4 regions of the Erwinia sorbitola genome follow, and region 1 is predicted to be linked to each of the others. Evidence: predicted binding sites of a transcription regulator. Region 1 holds the regulator's gene; each other region holds the start of a gene.
The links. The regulator PurR, encoded in region 1, represses purine synthesis genes. The targets are predictions, from matches to a motif close to CANGCAAACGTTTGCNTG.

Region 1 (3,127 bases):
TCGATTGCAGTGGCCTGGTGTGGTACGCCTATAAAGACCTGGTTAAATTCAAGATCCCCCGCACTGCTAATGAAATGTATCACTTGCGCGATGCCGCTGCGATTAAGCGCGATGAGTTAGAGAAAGGCGACCTGGTGTTCTTCCGTATTAACGGACGCGGAACCGCTGACCATGTTGGCGTCTATCTTGGGGGCGGCAAATTTATCCAGTCACCGCGTACCGGGAAGGATATTCAGGTCAGCGCATTGAGCGAGGATTACTGGCAGGAACACTACATCGGCGCGCGCCGTATGATGACGCCTAAAACCATTCGCTGATGTAAAGCCATTGCCATTTAGATAAAGGTTATACGGGAAGAGAGTTACCCCTTCCCGTTAGGATTTAGTGCATTACAGCCGTAAAACTAAACGCAATAATCATCAGCAGTGAACCCACAACAGCAATAGCTGTCATTTTCATATCAGTGTTCATCCCCTCTCCTTAATAACCTTGTTATTTGTAAGCCAACATATTTTCCCACAGTTACCTGTAAAAATCTCGTTTTCTGCGCGCAGCCTTGTTAGAATTCGTCCTTTCCGTTGCGCAACAGACCCGGGAACTTTTTTTTAGCCAGTACTGCATGTCACTCTACGGACGATTCTACCCCTTCCAGCCCCTTTGAGACAGCACCTAAATTTATTCTGTTCGGGCAGGAATGGCTGTACCCAGGCAAACGTTTAACCAATTAGTTATCAAGATGTTATGATAACACCAGGAGTACGATTTTAATGGCAACAATTAAGGATGTGGCAAAGCGCGCAGGTGTTTCAACCACCACAGTGTCCCACGTTATTAATAAAACGCGCTTTGTAGCCGAAGAGACGCGCGAAGCGGTGTGGGCAGCAATTAAAGAGTTGCACTATTCCCCCAGCGCCGTGGCTCGCAGTCTTAAGGTCAACCACACCAAAACTATTGGTCTGCTGGCAACATCCAGTGAAGCCCCCTATTTTGCTGAGATTATTGAAGCGATTGAAAACCGCTGCTTTGCCAAAGGCTATACGCTGATTTTAGGCAACGCGCATAATGACCTGCAAAAGCAGCAGGCGTACCTGTCGATGATGGCGCAAAAGCGCGTTGATGGCCTGCTGGTTATGTGTTCAGAGTATCCCGATACGCTAATCTCCATGCTGGAAGATAATCGCAATATTCCAATGGTGGTTATGGACTGGGGCGAGTCGCGCGGTGATTTCACCGATAGCGTACAGGATAATGCCTTTGAAGGGGGCTATCTGGCTGGGCGTTATTTGATTGAGCGCGGGCACCGCGATATCGGTGCGATTCCGGGACAGCTTGAGCGTAATACCGGCGGCGGTCGCCATGCGGGATTCCTCAAAGCGCTGGCAGAAGCGGGGATCACCCTGCGCGATGAGTGGCTGGTGCAAGGTGACTTTGAACCCGAGTCAGGTTATCGCGCCATGCAACAGATTTTATCGCAAAAACAGCGCCCGACAGCCATTTTTTGCGGCGGCGATATTATGGCAATGGGGGCGATTTGCGCAGCAGATGAGATGGGGCTGCGCGTGCCGCAGGATATTTCGGTGATCGGTTATGATAACGTGCGCAACGCGCGTTACTTTACCCCTGCGCTGACGACCGTACACCAGCCAAAAGAGCGCCTGGGTGAAACTGCCTTTGATATGCTGCTCGATCGCATCACCAGCAAGCGCGAAGAGCCGCAGACCATTGAAGTTCATCCATCGCTGATTGAGCGCCGCTCCGTTGCCGATGGCCCGTACCGCGACTATCGTCGATAAGCTCTGTCCCCACCCGGCTACAGGCCGGGTTGTTCACTCAGCCATTCAGCGTTAAGCGTTTCCGTGTTCCCCAGATATTCAAGCAGCCAGTTTAATGCAGGCGATGCGCTTTGCTCTGACCAGCTGAGATAGCAGGGGCTGTCAGGAAACGCTGCTGTCAGCGTCAGTTCGCCGAGAACCCCCTGCTGCAACCACGGTTGCGCAAAATGCCCGGGCACCATCCCCACGCACAAACCGGCGCGCAGGCAGTCAAAAGCACTCTCCCAATCGGGCACCACCAGCCGCCGCTGGTTATCCAGCGTCCAGGTGGTGCGTTTTGGTAATGCGCGTGCGGTGTCCTCCAGTACCAGTGATGGCCACTCGCGGATCAGCGCCTCGCTTAACGGGCCATCCTGACTGAATAATGGATGTTCAGTTTGCACCACGCAACGCCAGTTGAGGCTTCCCATATCACGATAGGCAAAGCGCCCTTTGACCGGGATCGCCTGGGTTGCTCCGATCGCCACGTCCACGCGACCATCTGCCAGCGCATCCCACACCCCGTTAAAAACTTCTGGCATGATATGCAGTTCCATATCCGGAAAACGCCGATAAAAATCCACCACCAGCTGCCGGGTGCGGGCCGGGCGCACAATCCGGTCGACAGCAATATTGATTTGCCCGCGCCAGCCGTTAGCCACCTGCTGGCAGCGGATACGGGTGACGAGCATTTTTTTGATAACAGCCCGCCCTTCTTCAATAAAAACACGACCTGCCTCTGTCAGTACCACATCGCGATGACGACGTTCAAACAGGCTGATTGCCAGCCACTCTTCCATCTGACGCACGGTATAACTGATCGCCGAGGGTACGCGATGCAGCTCTGCCGCCGCAGAGGTAAAGCTGCCCGTTCTGGCGACAGCATCAATCACTTCCAGAGAATGTTCAGACCACATATTTTTGCCTTCAATATTTTTCACTGCAACCCGCTAATATTAACGTTTCACAGGTGACTCAGCACGAGATTAAACTCCACACGTAAAAAAATTGTCTGATAAGAGTTAATAAATATGCGTTCCAAAGGATTTATGATTTACCTTGCGCTGCTCAGTATGCTGGGCTTCCTTGCTACTGATATGTACCTGCCCGCATTTGGCGTGATGCAGCAGGATCTGCAAACAGGTGCCGGAGCCATCAGCGCCAGCCTGAGTATCTTCCTCGCCGGTTTTGCCTGCGCCCAGCTGGTATGGGGCCCGCTTTCTGACCGCATCGGTCGCAAGCCGGTATTAATCATGGGCCTGAGCCTGTTTATTATTGGCTGTGCGGCCATGCTGTGGGTAGAGTCTGCCTTTTGG
Region 2 (3,127 bases), 850 kb from region 1:
CCGAGGTACCGTGCTCATCGTCGCCGTTCTCAATCGCCTGGCGATGCGTATGCAGCCCCGGGTATTTCGGTAACAGCGAAGGGTGGATATTCAGCATGCGCCCGGCATAGTGCTGCACAAAAGCCGGGCTGAGGATACGCATATAACCTGCCAGCACCACCAGATCGGGGGCGTAAGCATCCATCTCCAGCATCAGCTGACGGTCGAACGCTTCACGGTCGGCAAACTGCGCGGCAGAGAGCGCATGTGCGGGAACGTTGGCATCACGTGCGCGCTCCAGCCCTCCGGCCTCGGCTTTATTGCTGAATACGGCAGCGATGCTGCCGTTAATCCGCCCCTGCTGGCAGGCATCCAGGATTGCCTGTAAATTGCTTCCGTTACCTGAAACCAGCACGACTATGCGCTTCATGCGTTAATAACCACACGTTCTTCAGAGTCAGAGGCTTTAATCACGCCGATTTTCCACGCTTTTTCGCCTGCATCGGTCATCAGCTGTACCGCTTTGTCGGCGTCTTCCGGGCTGAGGGCAATCACCATGCCAACGCCACAGTTGAAGGTGCGGTACATCTCAAAGCGACTCACGTTACCGGCCTGCTGCATCCAGCCGAAGACCGCTGGCCATTCCCAGCTTGACTCGGAAAGCACGGCCTGGGTGTTATCCGGCAGTACGCGCGGAATATTTTCCCAGAAGCCGCCACCGGTCAGGTGGGCGATAGCATGGACATCGACCTGTTCAATCAGGCTGAGGATGTTTTTCACATAAATGCGGGTTGGTGCCAGCAGATGGTCAGAGAGAGATTTGCCTTCCAGCTGGGTGGTTTCCGGGTCAGTTTTGCTGACTTCCAGAATTTTACGCACCAGTGAATAGCCGTTAGAGTGTGGGCCGCTTGAACCCAGCGCGATCAGCACGTCGCCATCTGCTACTTTGCTGCCGTCAATAATCTCGGATTTCTCAACCACGCCGACACAGAAACCTGCCACGTCGTAATCTTCACCGTGGTACATGCCAGGCATTTCAGCGGTTTCACCGCCAACCAGAGCACAGCCCGATTGTGAACAGCCTTCAGCGATGCCAGTGATCACGCTTGCTGCGGTATCAACGTCCAGCTTGCCGGTGGCATAATAATCCAGGAAAAACAGAGGCTCTGCGCCCTGTACCACCAGATCGTTAACGCACATCGCAACCAGATCGATACCGATAGTATCGTGGCGTTTAAGATCCATCGCCAGACGCAGCTTGGTGCCGACGCCGTCAGTTCCTGATACCAGGATAGGCTCACGGTATTTTTGCGGCAGTGCACAAAGGGCACCGAAACCGCCCAGTCCACCCATCACTTCGGGGCGGCGAGTCTTTTTCACTACGCCTTTGATACGGTCGACTAAAGCATTGCCTGCATCGATATCTACGCCGGCGTCTTTATAGCTGAGAGAGGTTTTGTCGGTCACTGCGAATCCCCACGCGGTTTGCGGTTGGTGTTGTGGCTTGTTTAAGCGCGGCAATTCTAACAGTGCAGGCAAACGTTTGCGAGTGCCTTCTTACCGCGCATTGCGGATAGCTGGAATTTAGTCAATCCTTAGGGGGTTAGCAGGAGATATGCAAAGTATTGCACTAAGTCATATGGCGCTGGGGATAAATGGCGCTATAATCTCGCGATTTTTTTTTGCAGCTTAACACTCCGGGAGTACAAGAATGAAGATCGTGGAAGTCAAACACCCGCTGGTCAAACATAAACTGGGTCTGATGCGGGAGCATGACGTCAGCACTAAGCGTTTCCGTGAGCTCGCATCAGAAGTGGGAAGTCTGCTGACTTATGAAGCCACTGCCGATCTTGAAACCGAGACCGTCACTATCCAGGGCTGGAACGGTCCGGTTGAAATCGAGCAGATTAAAGGCAAGAAGATTACCGTGGTGCCTATCCTGCGCGCCGGTCTGGGGATGATGGAAGGTGTGCTGGAGCATGTGCCGAGCGCACGTATCAGCGTGGTTGGCGTTTACCGCGATGAAGAGACGCTGGAGCCGGTGCCCTATTTCCAGAAGCTGGTATCCAACATTGAAGAGCGTATGGCGCTGGTGGTTGATCCTATGCTGGCAACCGGTGGTTCGATGATTGCCACCATCGACCTGCTGAAAAAAGCGGGCTGTAACAGCATCAAGGTGCTGGTACTGGTCGCGGCACCAGAAGGGCTGGCTGCGCTGGAGAAAGTGCACCCGGATGTGGAAGTGTATACCGCGTCTGTCGATCAGGGCCTCAACGAGAAAGGGTATATTATCCCTGGTCTTGGTGATGCCGGTGATAAGATTTTTGGCACTAAATAAGTTTGCTGCGGGCGAGGCATGCCTCGCCCCTGCGCTGAATCGGGTCGTCCATCGGGGGCGGGCTTGCTCCGTCCCCGTAAATTACGGGATCGCCTGTAGGGGTCAGGCATGCCTGACCCGGTAAACGTTAAACCGGCCGGAGAGTCGGTTTTTTTATGTCTAAGGCAAACTCAAGGGGTATTAACATCATGACGCGTCGCGCAATTGGCGTACACGAGCGGCCACCGCTGCTGCAAACTATTCCACTCAGCTTCCAGCATCTTTTCGCTATGTTTGGTGCCACAGTTCTGGTGCCCATTCTGTTCCACATTAACCCGGCCACCGTGCTGCTGTTTAACGGTATCGGCACGCTGATGTACCTGTTTATCTGTAAAGGGAAAATCCCGGCCTACCTGGGTTCCAGCTTTGCCTTTATCTCTCCGGTGCTGCTGCTGTTGCCGCTGGGTTATGAAGTGGCACTCGGCGGTTTTATTATGTGCGGCGTGCTGTTCTGTCTGGTGGCGCTGATCGTGAAAAAAGCCGGAACCGGCTGGCTGGACGTGATGTTCCCTCCGGCAGCCATGGGAGCCATTGTAGCGGTCATTGGCCTGGAGCTGGCCGGTGTGGCGGCAAATATGTCCGGCCTGCTGCCTGCCGACGGCAGCTCGGCTGACAGTAAAACCATTATTATTTCCATGGTGACGCTGGGCGTGACGGTGTTTGGCTCGGTGATGTTCCGTGGTTTTCTGGCGATTATTCCGATCCTGATTGGTGTGCTGGTGGGCTATGCGCTCTCCTACGGCATGGGCATCGTCGACTGGACTCCGGTAA
Region 3 (3,127 bases), 670 kb from region 1:
CCACACCGTGGCGCAGGTAATGGAAACGATGGAAACGGAGAACGGCAGTGGCAAGTAAGTTTCAAAACCGTTTAGTCGGAACCATCATCATTGTGGCGCTGGGTGTGATTGTCCTGCCTGGTTTGCTCGATGGTAAAAAGAAACACTATAAAGAGGAGTTCGCGGCTATTCCGCTGGTGCCGAAGCCGGAAGATCAGCAGGAAACTGACCTGGTGCCGCCGCCAACGCAGTCGCTACCCGCACAGCCGCCAGAAGGGGCCGGGGCCGCAATTAGCGCGGGCAGTAACGCCGGTGACAACTCTTCTCAGGCCGACAGTGGTTCTACTGCGCCGCAGTCGCGTAATCAGCCAACGGTGGTAACACCTCCGCCGGTCAAACCTGTGCAGCAGCAGCCGAAAGTGGTGGAAAAACCGAAGCCGCAGCCTAAGCCAGTTGAAAAACCGATTGAGAAACCGGTAGAAAAACCGAAACCGGCAGAAAAACCGAAGCCGGTTGAGAAGCCTGAAGCGAAGGTTGAGACCCCGGTAGAGAGTAAGCCACCGGTCGCGGAAACTGCACCGTCAGGGCAGGCCTGGGTTGTGCAGCTTGGCGCGTTGAAAAACGCCGCGAAAGTGAATGAGATCGTCGCCCAGCTTCGTCTCTCCGGTTATCGTGCCTTCACTGTTCCAGCCACGCCGGTACAGGGTCAGATCACCCGTATTTACGTCGGGCCGGATGCTTCAAAAGCCAAAATGCAGGCGGCGGTTGGCGCGTTACAGGGGATCTCTGGTCTCGGCGGGGTAGTCAAACCTTACTCCGCCCGTTAGCCAATGCTGGCTCGTCGCTGACTATTGCGACGGGCTATCATTGCGATAGTTTTGATCACCCCGCGCCCGGAGCTGACAGCATGTCGTTCCGGGCGTCGTGCGTGATGATAGAGGCAAATCAAGGTATTGCGTAAGAGTGTTTCGCGGAGGAGATCCGCGTACGAAAGTGTTTTTTTTAAGCGTTCTCGTTTATTTAAATCACCACAGGAAAACCCTACGCAAACGTTTTCTTTTTCTGTTAGAATTCGCCCCGAACTGAGGCAGTATCCCCTTGCACCTGTGCTTACAGGGGGATGCAGGCTGACACAGGGGCCTGGTCACTGGAAGCGTTCATGGTCTGGATAGATTACGTCATTATTGCGGTAATTAGTTTTTCGGCTCTCGTTAGCCTGATTCGAGGATTTGTTCGGGAAGCTCTTTCTCTCGTCACCTGGGGTTGCGCATTTTTTGTCGCCAGTCATTACTACTCCTACCTTGCCGTCTGGTTCACAGGATTTGAAGACGAACTGGTTAGAAATGGGATCGCCATTGCGGTGTTATTCATTGCCACCCTGATTGTCGGGGCCATTGTTAACTACGTGATTGGTTCGCTGGTTGAAAAAACTGGCCTGTCGGGAACCGACAGAGTGCTGGGGGTCTGTTTTGGGGCATTACGCGGCGTGCTGATCGTTTCAGCGATGCTCTTTTTCCTCGACACATTCACCGGCTTTTCCAAAAGTGCGGACTGGCAGCAGTCCCAGCTTGTTCCTCAGTTCAGTTACATTATCAGGTGGTTTTTTGATTACCTGAAAAGCACGTCGAGTTTTTTGCCCCGGTAATCGCACCGGGGTCGCGGCTTATGAGGAAATGTCAATATGTGCGGTATTGTCGGGATCGCCGGTTTTGCACCGGTCAACCAGTCGATTTATGACGCGTTAACGGTGCTTCAGCACCGTGGGCAGGATGCCGCAGGCATCGTTACCATTGATGCATTGAATTGCTTCCGTCTGCGTAAAGCAAACGGTCTGGTCAGCGATGTATTTGAAGCCCGCCATATGCAACGTATGCAGGGTAATATGGGTATCGGCCATGTGCGTTACCCAACGGCAGGAAGCTCAAGTGCTTCTGAAGCCCAGCCTTTCTATGTTAACTCCCCTTACGGTATTACACTTGCCCATAACGGCAACCTGACCAATGCCCACGAACTGCGTAAAGAGCTGTTTGAAACTGGCCGCCGTCATGTAAATACCACTTCAGATTCTGAAATCCTGCTGAATATCTTTGCGCAGGAAGTGGATCGTTTCCAGCATGATCCGCTGGAAGCAGAGAACATCTTCTCCGCCGTTGCCGCAGTGCATCAGCGTGTACGCGGTGCCTATGCCTGCGTAGCGATGATCATCGGCCATGGTCTGGTGGCATTCCGCGACCCGAATGGCATTCGTCCGCTGGTGATCGGCAAGCGTCGTATGACTGATGGCCGTACCGAGTATATGGTGGCCTCTGAGAGCGTGGCGCTGGATACCCTGGGCTTTGAGTTCCTGCGCGATGTGGCACCAGGTGAAGCAGTGTATGTGACCGAAAAAGGCCAGCTGTTTACCCGCCAGTGTGCAGAAAATCCGAAGTGCAACCCGTGCCTGTTCGAGTACGTTTACTTTGCACGCCCGGATTCATTCCTCGACAAAATCTCGGTGTACAGCGCCCGCGTGCGTATGGGAACCAAGCTCGGTGAAAAGATCGCCCGCGAGTGGGAAGATCTGGATATCGATGTGGTCATCCCCATCCCTGAAACCTCCTGCGATATTGCACTGGAGATGGCGCGTATTCTCGATAAGCCCTACCGTCAGGGTTTTGTGAAAAACCGTTATGTCGGGCGTACCTTTATCATGCCAGGTCAGCACCAGCGTCGTAGCGCAGTTCGCCGCAAGCTGAATGCTAACCGTGCCGAATTCCGCGGTAAAAACGTGCTTCTGGTGGATGACTCCATCGTACGCGGAACCACCTCAGAACAGATTATCGAGATGGCGCGTGAAGCCGGAGCGAAGAAGGTGTATCTCGCTTCTGCGGCACCGGAAATCCGGTTCCCAAATGTCTACGGCATTGATATGCCAAGCGCCACAGAGCTGATTGCTCACGGTCGTGAAGTGGAAGAGATCCGTCAGCTAATCGGAGCAGATGCGCTGATCTTCCAGGATCTGAGCGATCTGATTGAGGCAGTGCGTGAAGAGAATCCAGACATCGCCCAGTTTGAGTGTTCAGTATTCGATGGTATCTACGTCACCAAAGATGTAGACCAGCAGTACCTGGAATATCTGCAATCTCTGCGTAATGATGATGCGAAAGCG
Region 4 (3,127 bases), 2.1 Mb from region 1:
CGGCAGCGATTTTGCAGGATCGTCAACAGCAGCGCGAACTGCTGGCGTTGCGCGGTCACCAGCTGAATCAATTCGCCCTGCATCCGTTACGGATCGTACGTGCGATGCAGGACATTATTAATAGTGACGTTACGCTGACGGTTGATATGGGGAGTTTCCATATATGGATCGCCCGTTACCTTTACAGCTTCCGGGCGCGTCAGATCATGATCTCTAACGGCCAGCAAACCATGGGTGTTGCGTTGCCCTGGGCCATCGGTGCCTGGCTGGTGGATCCGTCACGCAAAGTGGTGTCTGTTTCCGGCGACGGTGGTTTTCTGCAATCAAGTATGGAGCTGGAAACTGCGGTGCGTCTGGGGGCTAACCTGCTGCATATCATCTGGGTTGATGAGTGCTACAACATGGTAGCGATGCAGGAAGAGAAGAAATATAACCGGGTTTCCGGGGTGAAATTCGGTCCGATTGATTTTAAAGCTTACGCGGAGTCCTTTGGCGCTGCCGGATTTGCTGTGGAAAGTGCCGGGATGCTGGAACCGACGCTGCGTAAAGCGATGGATGTGCAGGGGCCGGCGGTAGTGGCGATACCGGTTGATTACGCCGACAACCATCTGCTGATGGGTCAGCTGCATCTCAGTCAGATCTTGTGAACGTGGTAATTCCGTCAACGACAAGGAGTGAAGAATATGAAAAATAAAGTAGCCCTGGTGACTGGTGCCGGCCAGGGGATAGGCAGAGCAATAGCCCTGCGCCTGGCAAAAGATGGCTTCGCGGTAGCCGTTGCCGATTTTAATCAAGAGACCGCTCGCAAGGTCGCTGATGAGATCGCTCATACCGGCCGTAAAGCGGTGGCTGTAACGGTAGATGTCTCTAATCGTGAGCAATTTTTTGCCGCGGTTGAAAAAGCACGTACTGCACTGGGCGGTTTTGATGTCATCGTTAATAACGCTGGTGTGGCACCGACCACTCTGATTGAAGAGATCACCCCCGAAATCGTCGATAAAGTCTACGGTGTGAATGTTAAAGGGGTGATCTGGGGCATGCAGGCGGCAATTAAAGCCTTTAAGGCTGAAGGGCACGGCGGCAAAATTATTAATGCGTCATCCCAGGCCGGACATGTCGGTAATCCTGAACTGGCTGTGTACAGTTCGAGTAAGTTTGCCGTGCGCGGGCTGACGCAGACCGCAGCCCGTGACCTCGCTCACCTTGGGATCACTGTTAACGGCTATTGCCCCGGTATCGTGAAAACCCCGATGTGGGAAGAGATCGATCGCCAGGTTTCAGAAGCGGCAGGTAAACCACTGGGCTACGGTACCGCAGAGTTTGCGAAAAATATCACGCTGGGCCGCCTGTCTGAGCCTGAAGATGTCGCTGCCTGCGTCGCCTTCCTGGCCGGGCCAGACTCAGACTATATGACCGGGCAGTCACTGTTAATCGACGGTGGTATGGTCTTTAATTAATTCCTTCCTGGCCCTTTACCGGTAACATAAAAGGGCCATTTTCAGCCTTAAAACAAATCCTCCCCCAGCGTCAGCGAAACGTTTCGATGGCGATCACATTTTCAGCACATGGTGATTGTGTTCCCCCGGCCATTTCTTACACTGCCAATCAGCGAAACGTTTCGCTCTGGAGTGAATAATGAAAAAAGGCACCTTACTGAATTCTGATATCTCATCCGTGATTGCACGTCTCGGCCATACCGACAGCATTGTCATTGGTGATGCCGGGCTGCCAATTCCACAGGGGCCGCAGCGCATCGATCTGGCTATCACCCATGGAATTCCGACGTTTTTACAGGTCGCCAGGGCGGTCACCAGCGAGATGCAGGTTGAGAGTGCCATCATTGCGGAAGAGATTAAGCAGCACAATCCGCAGCTTCTTAGTGACCTGCTCGCTCTGCTCGACTTACTGCAACAACACCAGGGTAATACCATTGACATTCGTTATGTCAGTCACGAACAGTTCAAACAACAAACTCAGCGTAGTCATGCCGTCATTCGCAGCGGGGAGTGTTCTCCGTATGCGAATGTCATCCTGACCGCTGGCGTGACCTTCTGAGGCTGTTATGCAACCTTTACTGCAATTAAAAGGCATCGATAAGGCCTTCCCGGGCGTTAAAGCGCTATCGGGTGCGGCACTCTCCGTCTACCCTGGCCGTGTGATGGCGCTGGTAGGTGAGAATGGCGCGGGTAAATCGACCATGATGAAAGTACTGACCGGGATTTATGCCCGTGATGCGGGTACTTTTTCATGGCTGGGTCAGGAAACCACGTTCAGCGGGCCAAAAGAGTCTCAGGAAGCGGGTATCGGCATTATTCACCAGGAACTTAACCTGATCCCTCAGTTGAGCATTGCTGAAAACATCTTTCTCGGACGTGAATTTGTTAACCGCTTTGGCCGTATCCAGTGGAAAAAGATGTATGCCGAAGCTGATACGCTGCTGAAACGTCTTAATCTGCGCTTCAGTAGTCATAAGCTGGTGGGGGATCTGTCGATCGGCGACCAGCAGATGGTGGAGATTGCCAAAGTACTGAGCTTTGAATCCAAAGTGATCGTGATGGACGAACCGACGGATGCGCTGACAGATACCGAAACAGCTTCACTGTTCCGGGTTATCAACGAGCTTAAGGCGCAGGGCTGCGGCATTGTTTACATCTCTCATCGCATGAAAGAGATTTTCGAGGTCTGCGACGATGTCACCATTTTCCGCGACGGCCAGTTTATCGCAGAACGTGAAGTGGCCACGCTGACGGAAGAGTCGCTGATTGAAATGATGGTGGGCCGCAAGCTGGAAGAGCAGTATCCGCGCCTGGATAAAGCACCGGGCGAGGTGCGACTGAAAGTTGAGCATCTCAGCGGTTCCGGCGTTGAGGACGTGAGTTTTACCCTGCGTAAGGGTGAAATTTTGGGTGTGGCCGGGCTGATGGGCGCAGGCCGTACCGAACTGATGAAAGTGCTGTATGGCGCTCTGTCGCGCAGCGCGGGTAACGTTACGCTGGATGGTAAACCTATCGTTTCCCGTACCCCGGAAGAGGGGCTGGCTAACGGCATCGTCTATATCTCGGAAGACCGTAAACGCGACGGGCTGGTGCTGGGCATGTCGGTGAAAGAGAACATGTCCCTGACGGCA

Region 2: purM (phosphoribosylformylglycinamidine cyclo-ligase) is a predicted target of PurR. The motif match lies at 1,512-1,529, and genes of this name have one in related genera.
Region 3: cvpA (colicin V production protein) is a predicted target of PurR. The motif match lies at 1,022-1,039, and genes of this name have one in related genera.
Region 4: rbsD (D-ribose pyranase) is a predicted target of PurR. The motif match lies at 1,607-1,624, and genes of this name have one in related genera.

Annotation. Positions count from the first base shown of each region.
Region 1 is NZ_CP046509.1:2,056,516-2,059,642, reverse strand. Features, by position in the region: gene GN242_RS09230 (C40 family peptidase) at 1-317, shown strand, start outside; gene cydH (cytochrome bd-I oxidase subunit CydH) at 382-471, opposite strand; gene purR (HTH-type transcriptional repressor PurR) at 768-1,793, shown strand; gene punR (DNA-binding transcriptional activator PunR) at 1,811-2,728, opposite strand; gene punC (purine nucleoside transporter PunC) at 2,843-3,127, shown strand, end outside.
Region 2 is NZ_CP046509.1:1,208,538-1,211,664, forward strand. Features, by position in the region: gene purN (phosphoribosylglycinamide formyltransferase) at 1-409, opposite strand, end outside; gene purM (phosphoribosylformylglycinamidine cyclo-ligase) at 406-1,446, opposite strand; gene upp (uracil phosphoribosyltransferase) at 1,691-2,317, shown strand; gene uraA (uracil permease) at 2,506-3,127, shown strand, end outside.
Region 3 is NZ_CP046509.1:1,381,733-1,384,859, forward strand. Features, by position in the region: gene folC (bifunctional tetrahydrofolate synthase/dihydrofolate synthase) at 1-58, shown strand, start outside; gene dedD (cell division protein DedD) at 48-806, shown strand; gene cvpA (colicin V production protein) at 1,139-1,624, shown strand; gene purF (amidophosphoribosyltransferase) at 1,661-3,127, shown strand, end outside.
Region 4 is NZ_CP046509.1:4,649,224-4,652,350, reverse strand. Features, by position in the region: gene alsS (acetolactate synthase AlsS) at 1-647, shown strand, start outside; gene GN242_RS21115 ((S)-acetoin forming diacetyl reductase) at 684-1,457, shown strand; gene rbsD (D-ribose pyranase) at 1,636-2,055, shown strand; gene rbsA (ribose ABC transporter ATP-binding protein RbsA) at 2,063-3,127, shown strand, end outside.